Regions from separate parts of the Brenneria uluponensis genome, predicted to be linked through region 2. Evidence: riboswitches for the same ligand, from Rfam matches in the RefSeq annotation. Region 2 holds a riboswitch; the other holds the start of a gene.

Region 1 (9,450 bases), 1.7 Mb from region 2:
CTGGTTGCGGCACAGCCCGACCTGGGAACATCAATCCTGATTTGTGCCTCAGGGCTTTTTGTCCTGTTTCTGGCTGGAATGAGCTGGCGGCTAATTGCCGTTGCAGCACTACTTGTTGCAGCCTTTATTCCCGTGCTTTGGTTCTTCCTGATGCATGATTACCAACGCGATAGGGTTATGATGTTACTGAATCCGGAAGCTGATCCTCTTGGCGCTGGCTATCATATTATTCAGTCCAAGATTGCCATTGGTTCAGGGGGATTATGGGGAAAAGGCTGGCTGCATGGCACACAGTCACAGCTTGAGTTCCTACCGGAACGGCATACTGACTTCATCTTTGCCGTGTTGGCGGAAGAGCTAGGGTTGATCGGCGTACTGGTTCTACTGGCACTCTATCTGTTCGTGATTATGCGTGGTCTGGTCATCGCAGCCAATGCACAGACCTCCTTCGGTCGGGTTATGGTCGGTGCATTAATGCTGATCTTCTTCGTCTACGTTTTCGTTAATATCGGCATGGTCAGTGGTATTTTGCCAGTAGTCGGTGTACCACTGCCGCTGGTCAGTTATGGCGGATCAGCACTTATCGTATTAATGGCGGGATTCGGCATCGTCATGTCGATACACACTCACCGCAAAATGTTATCCAAAAATCTATAGGGGTGGGAAATGCGTAAGGATTGGTTTTGGATTAGTGTTATCGGCCTGGCGCTTTCTGGCTGTACCGTAACGGAACAACCTCAGTCACCACCACACCAGAAGATATACAGCGGACCAGTAGAAGAGATCGGTGGCGTGGAGCCGCACTATGAGCCCTATAACCCATCCACATTGCAGGACTACGTCGTAAAAGGGCACACCTATAAGATTGTCAAAAACCCGGAAAACTTCAGCGAAACCGGTCTGGCATCATCGTATTCCAGAGAAGCTTCAGGCAACCGTACCGCCACGGGCGAAGTGTTCGACCCCAACGCATTGACCGCTGCACACCCAACACTACCGATTCCCTGCTACGTGCGAGTAACGAATCTGAGTAATGGGCGCCAACTGGTGGTACGAATCAATGACCGCGGCCCCTATATGCCCGGTCGGATTATTGACTTGTCAAAAGCGGCCAGCGATCGACTGAATATTTCCAACAATACCAAGGTTCAAGTAGATTTTATCAATGTATCTCCCGATGGCTCGCTTTCTGGCCCAGGAACTATTGGTACTCGCGTAGCCAAGCAAAGCTTTGCTTTACCAGAACGTCCCATCCTGGGATCCAGCGAACTTGGTACGCCGGTAATGCAGACTGAAGAACCATCTGCCACCACAACAGTCCGCCCTATCAGTAACACAACATTGCAACCTGCGACAAACAACACAAATACAATAGACAACACCTCAGTTTCCCACGGGAGTTTTCTTGGCGCACCAACACCATTGCGCAGCGGCGTACTGGAAGGATCTGAACCCGTATCAACGGTAAACACACCACAGTCGGTGGTATCTGCTGGCAGTACGCCACAACCTCGGTCGTCAGACAGCGGACATTACGTTGTCCAAGTCGGTGCGCTGAGCGATCAACAACGGGCACAGAACTGGTTACGCAGCCTGAACGATCGCTTCCACGTTTCAGGTAAAGTAACGGCTAATGGCGGGCTGTATCGTATTCAGTTAGGCCCATTTAATAATCGACAACAAGCTACTGAACTTCAACAACGCCTGTTAGTCGAAGCTAAACAGCAATCTTTTATCACTACTGTTCCTGGCACACGATAGCAACAAAATCAAGTGAAAGATGAGGGAAGCTAACTCATTAATCCTTCTTATAAAAAAATGGGCGGTCCAAATAAGACAACATGACTGATATCAACAAGATCACGTAACATATTGTCGGATGCCCACACATTTTTCATCTGTTATAGTGTGACTCGTTTTTTAACTTATACCCACGGATGTCGTTGTTCCCATCATGAATACAGTAATCACGTCTCGCCACACTAAACATATTGTACTTAGCGCCCTGCTCGTTATCAGTGCATCATCTTTCGCCTACGCCGACGACATTAATCTGAAAACCATGATTCCTGGCGTTCCGCAGATTGATGCTGAAGCTTACTTCCTGATGGATTACAACTCAGGCAAAGTTCTGGCCGAAATGAACGCTGATGCCCGTCGAAACCCAGCAAGTCTGACAAAAATGATGACCAGTTATGTCATCGGTCAGGCGATAAAGTCAGGGAAAATCAACCCAAACGATATCGTTACCATCGGAAAAGATGCCTGGGCTACCGGTAATCCGGTTTTTAAAGGTTCGTCGCTGATGTTCCTGAAGCCAGGTGATCATGTGCCGGTGTACATGTTAAACAAAGGTATCATTCTACAGTCTGGCAATGATGCCTGTGTCGCCATGGCGGATTATGTTGCTGGAAGCCAGGATGCGTTCATCAATCTGATGAATGGTTATGTTAAAGAACTGGGGCTGAAAAACACCCATTTTGAGACCGTGCATGGTCTGGATGCGGAAGGACAGTACAGTTCTGCACGTGATATGGCGTTAATTGGTCAGGCATTGATCCGAGATGTACCGAATGAATATGCCACCTATAAAGAGAAAGAGTTCACTTTCAATAACATTCGCCAGGTCAACCGTAATGGCTTGTTATGGGATACCAGTCTTAATGTAGATGGCATTAAAACCGGGCATACCGCATCCGCCGGCTATAATCTGGTAGCATCCGCCACCGAAGGGCCGATGCGTCTGATTTCAGTGGTACTCGGTGGACATACATTTAAAGGCCGTGAAACAGAAAGCAAAAAGCTACTCACCTGGGGATTTCGTTTTTTTGAAACTGTTTCCCCGCTGAAAGCGGATAAAGAATTCGCTTCCGAACCCGTATGGTTTGGTGACAGCGACCGCGTATCACTCGGCGTGGCAAAAGATGTTTACATCACCATTCCACGCGGACGCATGAAAGATCTTAAGGCCAGCTACATCCTGAACAATACCGAACTGCACGCCCCATTAAGTAAAAATCAGGTTGTGGGTACCATCAATTTCCAACTGGATGGCAAAACCATTGATCAGCGTCCGCTGGTCGTGATGAACGAAGTTAAAGAAGGCGGGGTATTTAGCCGGATGATCGATTACATAAAACTGATGTTCCATCACTGGTTCAGTTAATTTTGATCGTTCAGGAGATACGTCTCCCCATGGCATGACAAATATACTCCCGCTCAGGCGGGAGTTATACTGACTATCCATGTACTGTATCTCTATGCATACTACTCTGGAGTTTTCATGAAAACCAAACTCAACGAATTGCTCGAGTTCCCCTGCCCTTTTACCTACAAAGTGATGGGATTGGCAAAACCAGAACTGGTAGATCTGGTAGTTGAAGTTGTACAACGCCATGCGCCTGGTGACTATACACCGCAAATCAAACCCAGCGCCAAAGGAAACTATCACTCGATTTCTATCACTATCACCGCGACTCATATTGAGCAGGTTGAAACGCTATATGAAGAACTGGGGAAAATTGACATCGTGCGCATGGTTCTCTGAAACCAGCTCATCATTTAGACGGTTATCCTTCTCACACCAAGAAAAGCAAGTGTGGAAATCTCTGCTATTCGCTACTGCATCACGTCGTTATAATTGACACATTCCTCCTTAACCTGAAGATGACACGCTTGCAACAGGATAAGATAATCATTCGCCATCTGGGCGTGCTTCCTTATGAGCCAGTTTCACTGGCTATGCATAACTTCACTGAACATCGGTACGACACGACCTTTGATGAACTCTGGCTCGTTCAGCATCTCCCGGTATTTACCCAAGGTCAGGCAGGAAAGGCCGAACATGTCTTAATGCCTGGTGATATTCCGGTGATACAAAGCGATAGAGGCGGTCAGGTTACTTATCATGGGCCCGGCCAACAAGTGATGTATGTACTGATCGATCTCAAGCGCCAAAAACTGGGTGTACGGCAGTTGGTTACCGCTATTGAAGAAACCGTAGTACAAACGCTATCGCACTTTCACATTGATGCACATGCCCGACCAGATGCTCCGGGTGTTTATGTCGATGAGCGTAAGATCTGCTCGCTGGGGCTACGCATCCGCAAAGGCTGCTCCTTACATGGATTGGCACTGAATATTGCGATGGATCTGTCTCCTTTCCTACGCATTAATCCATGCGGTTATGCCGGTATGAGAATGACTCAACTCAGCGAGCTGGTCACTGGCGTAACGCTGGATGATGTTGCTCCGGTACTAACGTCATCTTTTATGCGCCTTCTGGGCTATAAAGAACATGAGCAAATTATCTGGGACTGGGAACATCAGGGTGAACCTCAGCCTCGTCCCTTCAGCGATTCTCCATAAAGCTATTGGTATTTTTATGCTGATGAATTCACATTTTATTTACACTTTTTGTTCATTTTGATTGTGCAAAAGCTGCTTGCCTATGGCAAAGATGATATAATTTTGTGATATTTTTAAAAAAAAGTTTAATCATTAAGATGATCCCATGAATTCTAACCATAAATTCATGATAGCGATTCAGAACTGGAACTTACGCAAATATGAGTAAACCGATTCAGATCGAACGTGGCGTAAAATACCGCGACGCAGATAAAATGGCCTTAATTCCGGTGAAAACAGTAGCGACCGAACGTCAGGAAATGCTACGGAAACCAGAATGGATGAAAATCAAATTGCCTGCGGATTCCAGCCGGATTCAAGGTATCAAAGACGCAATGCGCCGCAACGGGCTGCACTCGGTATGTGAAGAAGCATCCTGCCCTAATCTGGCAGAGTGTTTTAATCATGGTACGGCAACATTTATGATCCTGGGTGCCATTTGTACCCGTCGTTGCCCATTCTGTGATGTTGCCCATGGACGTCCAATCGCCCCAGACAACAATGAGCCAGAAAAACTGGCTCAAACCATCCACGATATGGGATTACGCTACGTCGTCATCACCTCTGTCGATCGAGACGATCTGCGTGATGGCGGGGCTCAGCATTTTGCCGACTGTATCAGCGCTATTCGCCGTAAAAGCCCACAGATTAAAATTGAAACACTAGTGCCTGACTTCCGGGGACGCATGGACCGGGCACTGGATATTCTGACCGTGACACCGCCAGACGTATTTAACCATAATCTGGAAAACATACCGCGTCTGTATCGCCAAGTTCGACCAGGGGCAAACTATGAATGGTCCCTCAAACTGCTGGAAAACTTTAAGGCTGTACATCCGGAGATTCCAACCAAGTCGGGGTTGATGGTGGGATTGGGTGAAACCAATGAAGAAATTCTGGACGTGATGCGCGATCTGCGACGTCACGGCGTCACAATGTTGACATTAGGTCAGTACCTACAGCCAAGTCGCCACCACTTGCCGGTACAGCGTTATGTCCATCCGGAAGAATTTGAAGAAATGAAAACGGAAGCAATGGCCATGGGATTCACCCACGCCGCTTGTGGTCCATTTGTACGCTCGTCCTACCATGCCGACCTACAGGCAAAAGGCGTCGAGGTAAAATGATTTACTTCTGGGAAAATCGTCGTAATGCGCGGTTACATTTTCCTGATGCGAAAAAACGCGGGCGGTCACATGCCGTCCGCTATTGGTTTTTAACCGTCTCAGGAGCTTGCTCTTTGTGGGACCTTACTCTTTGTGATGAGTCGTATCGTTAAGTGCAACGGGTTCATCTGAGCTAGCATTATTCGCTGGTTGCTCATCACTCATCGCTTTTTTGAAACCCTTGATTGCCGCGCCAAGATCTCCGCCCAGGCTGCGTAATTTATTGGTTCCAAATAGCAAAACAACAAGCACGCCGATCACTAAAAGTTTGGCAATACTGATACCTTCCATACCTACCTACCTGATTATATACGCTGGGAACCAGCATGTTTCTTATCACTCTTTTTAAAAGAAAGCCCTTAACAACACAAAGGCTATATGTAACAAAGTAAGACCATGCCAGCCAAGAGCATGGTTACTGATGATCTGCTTTACGAGTAGAGTTCAGATTACCGTAATACAGGAGCCTTGAATCGGTTGTGACGCAAGACAGGTAACTGATGGCGAACATGTTGAATACGCTCAAAATTAATATCTGCAAAGATAAGGTCAGGAGCTTCTGCCGCCTGGGCAATCACAACACCCAACGGGTCAACAACCAGACTGTTGCCAATATTCTTTTCCCCACATTCACCGACTCCGACCATATAGCAGGTATTTTCCAACGCTCGCGTTCTGGTTAACAACTCCCAGTGCGCTTCCTTCTGCGGCCCTTTAACCCAGGCGGAGGGTAATACCAATACCTCCGCGCCATTCATGGCCAACTGTCGCGCCAGGTCGGGGAAACGGACGTCGTAGCACACCATCAATCCCACTTTTATTCCTGCTATTTCAATAATGGCCGGTATTGACTCACCTGGTATCACTCGCGTTGATTCCTGGGAAGAAAAAGCATCATAAAGGTGCAGTTTATGGTAGAAAGCCAACACTTCACCCTGACGAAGCACCAATAGAGTATTGTGCACAAACTCATTATGAACGGGGGTATGAATAGTAAAAATAACTGAGATATCAATCGATTGACTGGCTTCCAGCAATTGACTGACAAAAGGACCATTAATAGGCTGAGCGGCGTCCATCCCCCATTCAGCATTATTATTATCCCTGGCATGAACAGCTTCTGGTAACACTAATAAATCGGCTCCCGCCGCCGCTGCCCTCTTCATTAATGCTATACAGGTAATAGCATTGTCTTGCCATGTACGCTGTACGGCAAACTGGCCGAGTGAAACTTTCATCATCAGGCTCCTTAATATGTGTTAACACATTACACCGCATTGCATGCCATTTCATGGCAACACTCTCTACAAAAATGCGAGACAAAAAGGTAAACTTTTATACCAGTAACGGAGATGACATTCCTCCATAACCGCCTTCCGGCTAATGATGTCTACGAGCTCCTCGAAAAGGGGTCGTAGCGTTATACTCTTCTTTTCGAGATCATTCTGACTTTCCTTTAAACAAAAAGGTGACCATGTATAGTACTTTATTTGCTGTTTTTATTGGTGGCGGGATAGGAAGCGTCTTACGCTGGCTGCTGAGCCTACGTTTTAACAGCATTTCCCCTCAGATACCAATAGGGACTTTTTTGGCTAATATGGCTGGGGCTTTTATTATCGGTGCAGCAATGGGCTATTTTATTCGCCAACCCGATCTTGATCCGCACTGGAAACTACTCATTACGACAGGTTTATGTGGGGGCTTGACGACGTTCTCTACATTCTCTTTTGAGGTCGTCACACTATTGCAAGGCGGAGAGTGGCTTGCTGCCGGGTTGAATCTACTGTTAAATCTGGTCGGTTCATTGTTAATGACATCGCTGGCATTTGCTTTGGTAACCGGACTTACCGCACACTAGATCAAGTGATGTGCCACAAAATAAAAACCCGCCTTTGGGCGGGTTTTTTAAGAAACCGGTATAATTAAATAGCGATAACGTTAGCAGCAGAAGGACCTTTAGCACCGCTAGTGATTTCAAACTCTACACGCTGACCTTCAGCAAGAGTTTTAAAACCATTACTCTGGATGGCAGAGAAATGTACAAATACGTCTTTGCTACCATCTTCCGGAGTAATGAAACCGAATCCTTTGGATTCATTAAACCACTTAACGCTACCTTTAATCTTAGACATCAAACTTACCTTTAACATGAATGAAAGACACAAAATCTGTGTCGCGTACAGTACAGCAATAGATGGACCATTTGTCCAGTCAAAGATAGATAAAAAGTGATAAAACACGATAAAAAAATGAGCAAAAAGCATTAATTCACCACTTTCAGGACTTTTCCCTCTTTTCTCTGATACGTTATTCTTGATTCATCACTTTTTTCAGTATCCAAGTCGGAGGAGACTTTACATGCAAAAAATGCTGGGATTACTCGGAGGGATGAGCTGGGAATCCACAATCCCTTATTACCGGATTATCAATGAATATGTAAAAAACGAACTGGGTGGTCTGCATTCAGCCCGACTACTACTGCACAGTGTCGATTTCTATGACATCGAACAACTGCAATCGCAAGAAGACTGGGAGACAGCAGCCCATGTTTTGTCAGAAGCCGCATGTGGATTAAAAAAAGCGGGCGCTGAAGCCATTGTGATTTGCACAAATACAATGCACAAGGTTGCGAACCAGGTAGAAAGCGCCTGTGAGCTGCCATTGATTCATATCGCCGACGCCACGGCCATCAGCATCCAGCAACAAAGTATCACCAAGGTGGCGCTGCTGGGCACGCGCTATACCATGGAACAGGACTTTTATCGTCAACGCTTGACAGATCTATATGGCATCACCGTCCTTACCCCTGACCAGCAGGAAAGAGAAATCATTAATAACATTATCTTTCAGGAGCTGTGTCTGGGAAAAACGCTTGATGCTTCGCGCCAACAATTCCGGAAAATCATCCAACGATTGGAACAGCAAGGCGCTGAAGGGATCATTCTGGGCTGTACAGAGATACCGTTGCTAATTAATGCAGACGATGCCCAGGTGCCTTTATTCGATACCACCTTACTACATGCCACCGCCGCGGCCCGTTATGCCCTTGGATGAGGGGAAATCGATCCGACAAACCGATGGATTGCTGACATTTCAAACAGAATGAGAATAATAGCCTCTTTTATTTACTTGGTTTTCCTCATTTATGCTCTGGACCAGACATAACCATTTCCAACGGGCATCAAAAAAAATCGCGAAGTAGATCACAAAAAAGGAAGTAAATTCTAAAGAAGAGAATAATGCCGTCTTAGGTTATCCGAAGTGCCGTGACGAAAATTAATATTTAAAAATCAGTTAATTAATAAATTAAATGTTCACTATCTCAGACACAAAAAAGCAGCAACGTCGACGTTACTGCTTTAGATTGCTCAAACTTTGTTCCTGGTCGGTAATGACACAAACAAAAATTATACTAATATGAATAGACCAATTGTTACTTACGTAACATCGCTTCGATGAAGCTTTTCCAGTTATTGAGTTCTATCTCAATCATGATAGCCCCTTAAGTTTTCTTATTCGGCGGGGTTATTATATGCTTTTTTTTTGACCATAATAAACCATTATACGCATACATGATGTGCCGGTATCACTACCCATTCTATAAGAAATTCATTTTTCAACTTAATTATCAACACATTACCTTTCCATTACCACACTACAACACCGTGCCATTTTGTCATAAAACAGAAGAATAGAGTGGCACCGATTATACCCCGGACTTACCCCACAAAATTGGCCCATAAACAGCCACATAACCTAGGGTGGGATGGCGTGTGGTACCAGAGTATCTATGCCAACACACTGAAATATGTCAACAACTCCGATCCAAGGCATTTCCCCCGTAGCTTGGCCAGCATATTGAAAAAGCTAATAGAGG
Region 2 (9,450 bases):
TGGTGGGCGCATACAGCGCGAAGGTCATCCCGTCAAAGTGATGCACATCTCCGAAGCACTGATGAGTCGATAAGGAATTGATATGTATCTGAAAACCAGCGACGTAAAATTCAAGGATCGCATCCGTATCCAGATTGAAGACCCTATCATGCGCAAGGCCGTCGCCAACGCGCAGGAGCGTATCGGCACCAATCGACAGAAAATGGTGGATGAATTGGGTCATTGGGAAGCGTGGCGTGACTATGCCGGGCAAATCCGCGACCATGTGCTCAGTAATCTGGATGCCTATCTCTACCAATTATCGGAACAGGTCATCGCCAACGGGGGCCATGTCTGCTTCGCAAAAACCAAAGAAGAGGCCACCCAGTACATCCTACAGGTTGTTCAATCTAAAAATGCCAGCAAGGTGGTGAAATCCAAATCAATGGTTACCGAAGAGATCGGTATCAACCACGTATTGCAGGAAGCCGGCATCAACGTCATTGAAACCGACCTTGGCGAGTATATTTTACAGTTGGACCAGGATCCGCCTTCACATGTGGTAGTGCCCGCCATCCATAAGGATCGTTATCAGATTCGCCAGGTGTTGCATGAAAAACTCGGCTATGACGGCCCGGAAACGCCAGAGGCAATGACCCTGTTTATCCGCCAGAAAATTCGCCAGGATTTTCTCAGCGCCGAGGTTGGTATCACCGGTTGTAACTTTGCCGTGGCGGAAACCGGCTCGGTTTGCCTGGTCAGCAATGAGGGTAACGCCAGATTGTGCACCACCTTGCCCAAAACCCATATCGCGGTGATGGGCATGGAGCGTATCGCACCAACGTTTGAAGAAGTGGACGTACTGATCACTTTGCTGGCACGCAGCGCGGTAGGGGCGCGTTTAACCGGCTATAACACCTGGCTGACCGGTCCACGCCAGGCGAACCATGTTGATGGTCCGGAAGCGTTTCACTTGGTGATTGTCGACAACGGTCGCTCACAGGTACTCGGTTCATCGTTTCGCGATATTTTGCGCTGTATTCGCTGCGGGGCCTGTATGAATACTTGTCCGGCCTACCGCCATATCGGCGGTCATGGTTACGGATCGATCTATCCCGGACCAATTGGCGCTGTGCTTTCTCCACTGTTAGGTGGCTATCAGGATTTCAAAGATCTGCCTTACGCCTGCTCATTGTGTACCGCCTGCGACTCGGTATGTCCGGTGCGGATTCCGCTCTCAAAACTGATCCTCAAACACCGGCGCATCATGGCGGAAAGTGGCATGACATCCAGGGCCGAGCAGAGAGCGACCAAAATGTTCACTTACGTCAATAGTCATCCAGCGCTGTGGAAAGTCGGTATGGTTGCTGGCGCACGTGCGGCAAGCTGGTTCATTAAAGGCGGTAAAGCGCCGATCGACATCGGTGCCATCGGAGAGTGGACCGAAGCACGGGATCTACCGGAAGCCGACGGTGAAAGCTTTCGCAGCTGGTTCAAAAAACATCAGGCGCAGGGGAATAAATAATGGAAAACCGTGATGCATTTCTGGCCGGGATCGCTCAACAACTTGGGCGCGACGTTCGTCATACACCAGAACCGCTCCCAACGCTGATGAACAATTATGCCCGCACACGGCTAACGGAACTGAGCATCCAACAGCGATATGAGGCGTTTATCGACATTGCCTCCAATGTCATGCTGACGCACTGTGAACTGACGTCTGAAGCGGATGCAGCGCAGGCGGCATTACAACTGTGTGACCGATATGGACATGCTCCGGTGATCGTAAGTGGTGATTCCCGGCTGGTCGCTCTGGGCATTACCCCATGGCTACAGCGTGAATGTCAGGCGGCAGTCTGGTCATCAATCGACAGTAATGCGCCTATCCGCCAGGCCGAACAAGCCAAAATTGGTGTGGTCTACGCCGAGTACGGCCTGACTGAGTCGGGTGGTGTAGTACTGTTCTCGACAGCGGAGCAAGGCTGTGCGATCAGTTTACTACCCGAGTCCTCGATCTTTGTGCTGCGCAAGAGCACTATCCTGCCACGCGTCGCCCAATTGGCACAGCGCCTGCATCAGATGGCGCAGCAAGGTGAGCGTATGCCTTCTTGCATCAATCTCATCAGTGGGCCCAGCTCCACGGCAGATATTGAGCTGATCAAAGTGGTCGGGGTGCATGGTCCGGTCAATGCCGCTTATTTGATCATAGAAGATTGCTGATACGGGCGACGGCACACCGCGCAAATGAAGGCGCTTTGCTCGTGTGGCCAGTGACTTCGGGTGATCGCCAAAACAGTGATCACCCTGAGTCAATACGTAACACTTCCATACAGTCTGTCGGTTGTGAAGATATAATGTGTGGTCTATATTCATATCTATACAAGGTAATGGCGTACTACCTTCCCCAACCGCTATAGAATATAGCTGATGACGCCTGGCTTACGTTTCCTTAATCAAGGAGGAGTATCGTATGTCAGGCTGTTTTCCTCGACATCTGTTTCTCTTCTGCACTATTTCAGGGGAGATTATGTGTTACATGACTGATTATAAAAATTCTGATACCGACATAATTGGCTGCGCCTGGCCAAGAGCCTGTGACATTTCATATTCCTCCGCTCATGGAGGTAAAACTTATTGGTCCCGATACTACCTGTCTGTCAGCGTCAATGAGCCGGGAAAAAACCGTCTTCCGGGATTCACTCAATAACGTCAGCAACAAGAGAGACTGCCATGAACATCTATAAACACGCATTGGTTTTAATCCATGATGAGATAGACGGCGCCATTTTATTAAGGCACGCGGCAAAGATTTCAGATAATGGCAATATGAAAATCACACTTGGACATATTAGTTTCAATTACCTTGCCATGAATTATATTTCTGACTCTCGTACGGAGGGTGTGCAATCAAGAGAAGTAATAGAAGCCAAGTCAATGTTTAGTAAAGTCGTTACGGCTGTTCCTGAAAATGTCGATACGGTCGTACTCGTCACATTACGCAGATTCGATGATGTTGAAAAACTTATCCATGAAAAAAATATAGATCTTGTCATCGCGGGTCATACTAATCGATTTTTGGGAATTATCAGTTCCCGTTCCCTTGAATTTATCAATCACCTTGATGTTGATGTGCTTATAAAACATATTAATACTTAATTAGGAGTCATTATGAGCTTCAAAATTGAAAAAATCCTGGCCAGAGAGATTCTGGATTCCCGAGGCAACCCGACCGTTGAAGTAGAGATATATACTCCCTGTGGCGCTTTTGCCAGAGCATCCGTACCATCAGGCGCGAGCACTGGCGAGAGAGAAGCCATAGAGAGACGCGATGGAGACAAAAACCGGTTTGGCGGGAAAGGCGTCAAGAATGCGGTAAACAGCATCACCCATGAAATAAGCGACATGCTTATTGGCCAGGACATACGGGATCAAAAAGCAATTGATAATAAAATGATTGCGCTTGATGGCACAGAAAATAAAAGCAAACTGGGTGCCAATGCCATTCTGGGTGTTTCGCTGGCCGTGGCTCGTTTAACGGCGTCAGTCTATAACATGCCACTTTACCGTTATATCGGGGGAATGAGCGCCAATTTATTACCTGTACCCTGTATGAATATTATCAATGGCGGCGTTCACGCCCGGGGTCAGGGCGCAGATTTCCAGGAGTATATGATTGCGCCAGTAGGCGCGCCTACTTTCCGTGAAGCCATGCGCTGGGGTAGCGAAGTTTATCAAACCTTAAGACAAATTCTCATCAGTAAGGGGTTGAGTGCCGGTGTTGGCGATGAAGGCGGATTTGCGCCTATCGTTTCATCCAATCGACAGCCGCTGGAACTGATTGTCCAGGCAATCGAGCAAGCCGGATATCGTCCTGGGGATGATATCGGAATATGTATGGACCCGGCATCAAGCGAATTCTGTAAAGAGGGTAAATATCATCTCCGCACCGAAAATGTCGCCTTAACATCCCAGGAAATGACAGATTATTATCAGGGGCTGATTAAAAACTTCCCCATCATTCTGCTTGAAGATGGCCTTGCAGAAGATGATTGGGACGGGTGGAAATACCTTAATGACACGATTGGACACCAGGTGGAATTGGTCGGCGATGACCTGTTTGTTACCAACGTAAAATACATACAGCGTGGGATAGATGAACAGTTAGCCAATGCAGCGTTGATAAAACTGAACCAGATTGGCTCATTGAGTGAAACCATCGATGCGGTTCACCTGTGCCATCAACATGGTTGGGGGACATTTATATCGCACCGTAGTGGCGAAACCGTGGATTCCTTTATTGCTGATATGACGGTCGGTTTGATGGCTGGCCATCTTAAAACCGGGGCACCATGTCGTGGTGAACGTATAGAAAAATACAATCAGTTAATGCGAATTGAAGATGAACTTGGCAGTGCGGCAGTCTATGCAGGTAAATCAGCCTTCGTGACGTACTAACCCACTGTTTATCGGCAGAAGGCGCAAACAATAGTAGCCGCCACTGAACATCGTCCGCTATGGACATGTTATATGGACGCTTAATTACTCGCCAACCTTCTGCCGATAATGGATAAACCGTTTAAACCACTTTCCTGCTGTTCAAATCCCGATCCCGCTCACAGCGTGAGTAGTATCTGATGCTCCCCTGACACCACAGTTACCTGTACTGATCCTTCCTCTGCCTCAACTGGGATAGCCACATCATCCAGTGTTGCCTGTGCAATCCCTCGGCACCGGTGCGAATCATTCACAACACGAATAGTATAGTGAGCATCCCCCAGCGTGACGGTTGCCTCAAAACCTGGCCAGTGTGATGGAATACAAGGGCAAAGAATCAACCGATCACCTTCACGATGAATGCCAAGAATGCCCTCGATACCCGCCCGGTACATCCACCCTGCCGAGCCGGTGTACCAGGTCCAGCCACCACGCCCGGTATGGGGGGCAACGGAATAAACATCAGCAGCGATGACATAAGGTTCAACCCGGTATCGGGAAACCTGTTCCGGCGTTGAAGCGTGGTTGATTGGGTTAAGCAATGCAAACAGTTCTGCGGCTTTATCACCTTCCCCCATCTGGGCAAAAGCCAGCACCGCCCACAGCGCGGCATGGGTGTATTGCCCGCCATTTTCGCGAAGACCGGGTGGGTAGCCTTTGATGTAACCAGGATCATGCATAGTGTGATCAAACGGTGGCGTGAACAGCAAAGCCAGTCCCTCTTTTCGCCGAATCAGGTAGTCCTCCATTGAGGCCATGGCCAACGCCGCGCGCTCAGGGATGGCGGCACCGGAAAGTACCGCCCATGACTGCACTATCGAATCAATGACACACTCATCATTGCTATGACTGCCAAGCCAGGTGCCATCATCAAACGTTGCCCGGCGATACCAGGCGCCGTCCCATGCTGTACGCTCAATAGCCTGCCGCACCGACTCGGCATGCTCACGCCAGCGTGAGACGCGCTCTGCTTCCGAAGCATCGGCCAGTGGGGCAAAGATTTCTATTGTGCGGATGAGCAGCCATCCCAGCCAGACACTTTCGCCTTTCCCGCCTTCCCCGACACGATTCATGCCATCGTTCCAATCCCCGCTCCCCATCAGCGGTAAACCATGATTTCCGGTTAACGACAGGCACTGATCCAACCCTCGAGCACAGTGCTCAAACAGAGACGCTGACTCAGCGCACGGCATGGGTTGGAAGAAGATATCATGCTCATCCGGGGCAACCGGCGGCCCATCCAGAAAGCAGATGGACTCGGCCAGAACACTGTAATCCTGACTGACCTGCACATACGTTGCGGTGGCAAAAGCCAGCCAGACACGATCATCAGAAATATGGGTTCTTACCCCGGCACCGCTATGTGGCAGCCACCAATGCTGAAAATCACCTTCGACAAACTGTCGTCCAGCCGCCCGCAACAGGTGTTGCCGCGTCTCCTGATGGTAGGAGAAGGTCAATGCCATGCCATCCTGTAACTGGTCGCGGAAACCATATGCGCCACTGGCCTGATAAAACCCGCAACGGGCCTGAATACGACATGACAACGTCTGATAGAGCAACCAGCCATTGAGCATAATGTCCATTGCTCTGTCTGGTGTTTTAACCTGTATCGCACCAGTTATTGCCTCCCAATGCGCTTCAACCTCATTCAGCACCTGATCCAGATCGATTTTCCGATATTTCTCAATCAGGTCTCTGGCCTGTTCAACTGAGGTCCCTTGACCGATACACCAGACTATCTCGGTCTGCTCTCCAGGAGCCAGATGGATCTGTGTCTGCAACACACTACAGGGGTCAACTCCGGCCGCTACATTCCCTGATAACTGACGGTTTTCCATCAGTGCCGCTGGCAACCTCATTTGTCCATTACGACCGATAAATTCGGTTCTGTCGGCGGTCAATGATGACTGCTGACCCGCTAAATCAGCAAAACCGATGCGTCCTGGAAAACTGCCGGACCAGAGATTACTCACCAGCATCGCGCCCGTCTGTGTATCTACATGACTGAGTAGATAAGGCGCACTGGCGCTACGTAAACCACCCAACACCCATTCGGCATAGGCAGTAATAGTCAGATAGCGCACTTGCGTTGAGGTGTTATGTACTTTCAGACGAGATATTTTTATCGGATCAACCAGTGGGACATACTGTAATAATTCCAGCTCAATGCCATTGGCATTATGAGCAAACTTGCTATAACCCAGCCCGTGCCGGGCGACGTAGCACCCACCATCATTAATCGGCCATGCTGTTGGCGTCCATAGTACACCGCTGACATCATCATGTACGTACAGCACTTCTCCACCGGGATCAGACACCGCATCATTACCCCAGGGCGTCAGCTGATTTTCACGGCTGTTTTCCGCCCAGGTGTAACCACTACCCACTTCCGACACCTGAAAACCAAACGTTGGGTTGGCAATAATATTCACCCACGGCGCAGGGGTTGTCAGCTCAGCCTCAAGAACCGTGACATATTCACGCCCCTGTCGGGCAAACCCGCCAATACCGTTAAAAAACTCGAGTTCCTCCGTCAGCGGCATCTTGTCTGGCACACTCAGCTTTAACATGCGTGGCAGACGACGCCGGGGGGGTGCATACGGGATTAAGTCAAGTTGATGGGAAATTGCCCCTCGACGGGCAACCAACGATATTCTCGCTACCGATAACAGCAAGGCCCTCGACTCTTGCGACATTAAGTCCGCACGCAGGGCAAATACGGATCCCCGGGTCTGTGCCCCGCCCAAACGCGGTCTGGACTGGCTACTGTGAATCGCTGTTTCGATAGCCATCTGTAGATCCTGTATATAAGACGATGCGCGCTCATTAACGATGACCAGATCCACATTCAGCAACTTCATACGCCAATATTCATGCGCCCTCAGCAGTTGATGAACCTGGGCGATATCATCAATATCATCAATACGTAGCAGCACAATGGGCAAATCACCCGAAATCGACATCGGCCAAAGACCCGATTGTGCTCCCGCACCACGGACTATCGATTCAACCGGGGCCCGAAAACGCGGATCGGCATAAAGTACCGGGGCCGCCAAACGTTGAAAATCCGCCGCTTCTTCCGCCTTCACACCAAGATGACGCAATTGCACCTGAGCCTGTGTCCAGGCAAAGGTTTTATCACGTTCAAACGCACTACGATCATGATGCTTATCGATCACATCAATCAGTTCTTCACGCGAGGTAGCGATAACGGTCCAGAACGCCAGACGAACCGTTTTACCGGCGGGAACCGTCACCTGCTGACGCAGTGAAAATATGGGATCAAGTACCGTGCCTGTGGTATTCGACAACGCCTTATGGCCTGAAATAGCATCGGCGGTCATGACTGATTTCCCCCGGCCGATAAACCGCGCACGGTCGGATTCATACTGTATTTCGCTGCCACCCGTCCCTTCCAGCACCATAAAATGTGCAGCCCAGACCGGATGCTCATCCTGGCTTCTTGGCCGACGGGTAGCAATTAATGCAGAAAATTCATCCAGATACTCTGTTTGTATAAATAAACGGGAAAAGGCTGTATGGGCATTATCGGCGCTGGACGGAGCCAGCACGATTTCCGCATAGGACGTCAGTTCAATGTCACGCTGCCGCCGGCCACTGTTCGTCAGGGTAATACGGCGTACTTCACCATCGCTTTCACACGAAACCAATATATCCATCGTAGTGGTCAATGTGCGTTCATAACGGATAAAGGAGGCATGATCTTCCCCGAAAATAACATCGTGACGATGGGGGGGTTCGCCAATTGCACTATTGATGATGTTAGAAGGGGGTGGCAGATTTCCCGTCGGTTCCATTAACGGATGTTCGTCAGCCGCAGTCCAGATTCTTCCACTGCGCATATCACGTAACAGAATAAAACTCCCCCAGTTATCCCGGGTCGGATCTTCCCGCCAGCGTGTAACCGCTAACCCACGACAGTGACTATAACCGGATCCGGTTGTGGTGAGCATCACGGAATAGCGGCCATTGGAAAGTAAATGTGTTACAGGCGCCCCTGCGGGTATAGCGGAAAAACGCCGCAATATGGCCGCTTCATTAGTGCTTTCACTCCGGCTGTCTTTCACATCGTCTGGCAGCGGCTCAGCAATAGCGACGTGCACTGGCCGGCTTTCCTGTAACAGCAGGTTACAGGACTGAATCATCGGTTCACGATGAAAACGGCAGCGCATATTGCCATCATGCAACGTGTTGGCGATCGCCACCAGTGTCATCCCCTGATGGTGTGCCATGAAGCTGTAAACAATGGCCACCTTTTCATTATCTGGCAAGCGCGAAGGTGTAAAATCCATTGCCTCATAAAATCCATAGCGGCCAGAAGCCCCCAACGCCGCCAAGCGCTCATAGTTTCGGCAGGCGGCAAGCGGATCGATCATGGTTGCCAACCCGGTCGCATACGGCGCCACCACCAGATTATCCGCCAGTCCCCGTTTCAACCCCAGGCCAGGAACACCGAAATTAGTGTATTGATAGATGAAATCGATATCACGCGCATTATAGGCCGATTCAGAAATGCCCCAGGGAAGTGATAGGCTTCGGCCATAAGTTTGCTGCTGCGCCACAATCAGACGGGTCGTCTGTTCCAGCAAACTCCCGAATGGCGCACGCATCAACAACGATGGCATCAGGTACTCGAACATCGAACCCGACCATGACATCAGTGCCGAGCTACGGCCGATACGCGTGGCGCCCCGTCCCAGACGAAACCAGTGTCGAGTGCCGACATCGCCTTTGGCGATAGCAAACAGACTGGCTAATCGCGCCTCGGAAGCCAGTAGATCATAGCAACTGACATCAAGGCGATTTTCCGACATTAAATAGCCAATCGACAGCAGCTTACGCTCCGGGTCAACAAGAAACTTAAAGTCCATTTCCATCGCCATCGTCCGTGCCCGGGAAGCCAGGTTCTGCAACCGCTCAACCAGCATCTCGCGCAGAGCACCAGAGCAGGCC

The links. A riboswitch is a leader RNA that binds a small molecule or an ion and turns the genes downstream of it on or off. The one in region 2 is predicted to bind fluoride.
Region 1: linked by a shared signal. The riboswitch ahead of crcB (fluoride efflux transporter CrcB) and the one ahead of RS889_RS08385 (adenine nucleotide alpha hydrolase family protein) in region 2 are both predicted to bind fluoride.

What each region holds. Positions count from the first base shown of each region.
Region 1 is NZ_CP135917.1:3,508,682-3,518,131, forward strand. Features, by position in the region: gene mrdB (peptidoglycan glycosyltransferase MrdB) at 1-657, shown strand, start outside; gene rlpA (endolytic peptidoglycan transglycosylase RlpA) at 667-1,761, shown strand; gene dacA (D-alanyl-D-alanine carboxypeptidase DacA) at 1,955-3,166, shown strand; gene ybeD (DUF493 family protein YbeD) at 3,284-3,547, shown strand; gene lipB (lipoyl(octanoyl) transferase LipB) at 3,667-4,368, shown strand; gene lipA (lipoyl synthase) at 4,569-5,534, shown strand; gene tatA (Sec-independent protein translocase subunit TatA) at 5,658-5,864, opposite strand; gene RS889_RS16420 (deaminated glutathione amidase) at 6,023-6,811, opposite strand; fluoride riboswitch at 6,913-6,973, shown strand; gene crcB (fluoride efflux transporter CrcB) at 7,048-7,431, shown strand; gene cspE (transcription antiterminator/RNA stability regulator CspE) at 7,496-7,705, opposite strand; gene RS889_RS16435 (aspartate/glutamate racemase family protein) at 7,932-8,627, shown strand; gene ypfM (protein YpfM) at 9,007-9,066, opposite strand.
Region 2 is NZ_CP135917.1:1,832,439-1,841,888, reverse strand. Features, by position in the region: gene RS889_RS08400 ((Fe-S)-binding protein) at 1-73, shown strand, start outside; gene RS889_RS08395 (LutB/LldF family L-lactate oxidation iron-sulfur protein) at 83-1,504, shown strand; gene RS889_RS08390 (LutC/YkgG family protein) at 1,504-2,199, shown strand; fluoride riboswitch at 2,354-2,423, shown strand; gene RS889_RS08385 (adenine nucleotide alpha hydrolase family protein) at 2,710-3,135, shown strand; gene eno (phosphopyruvate hydratase) at 3,148-4,434, shown strand; gene RS889_RS08375 (glycoside hydrolase family 94 protein) at 4,593-9,450, opposite strand, start outside.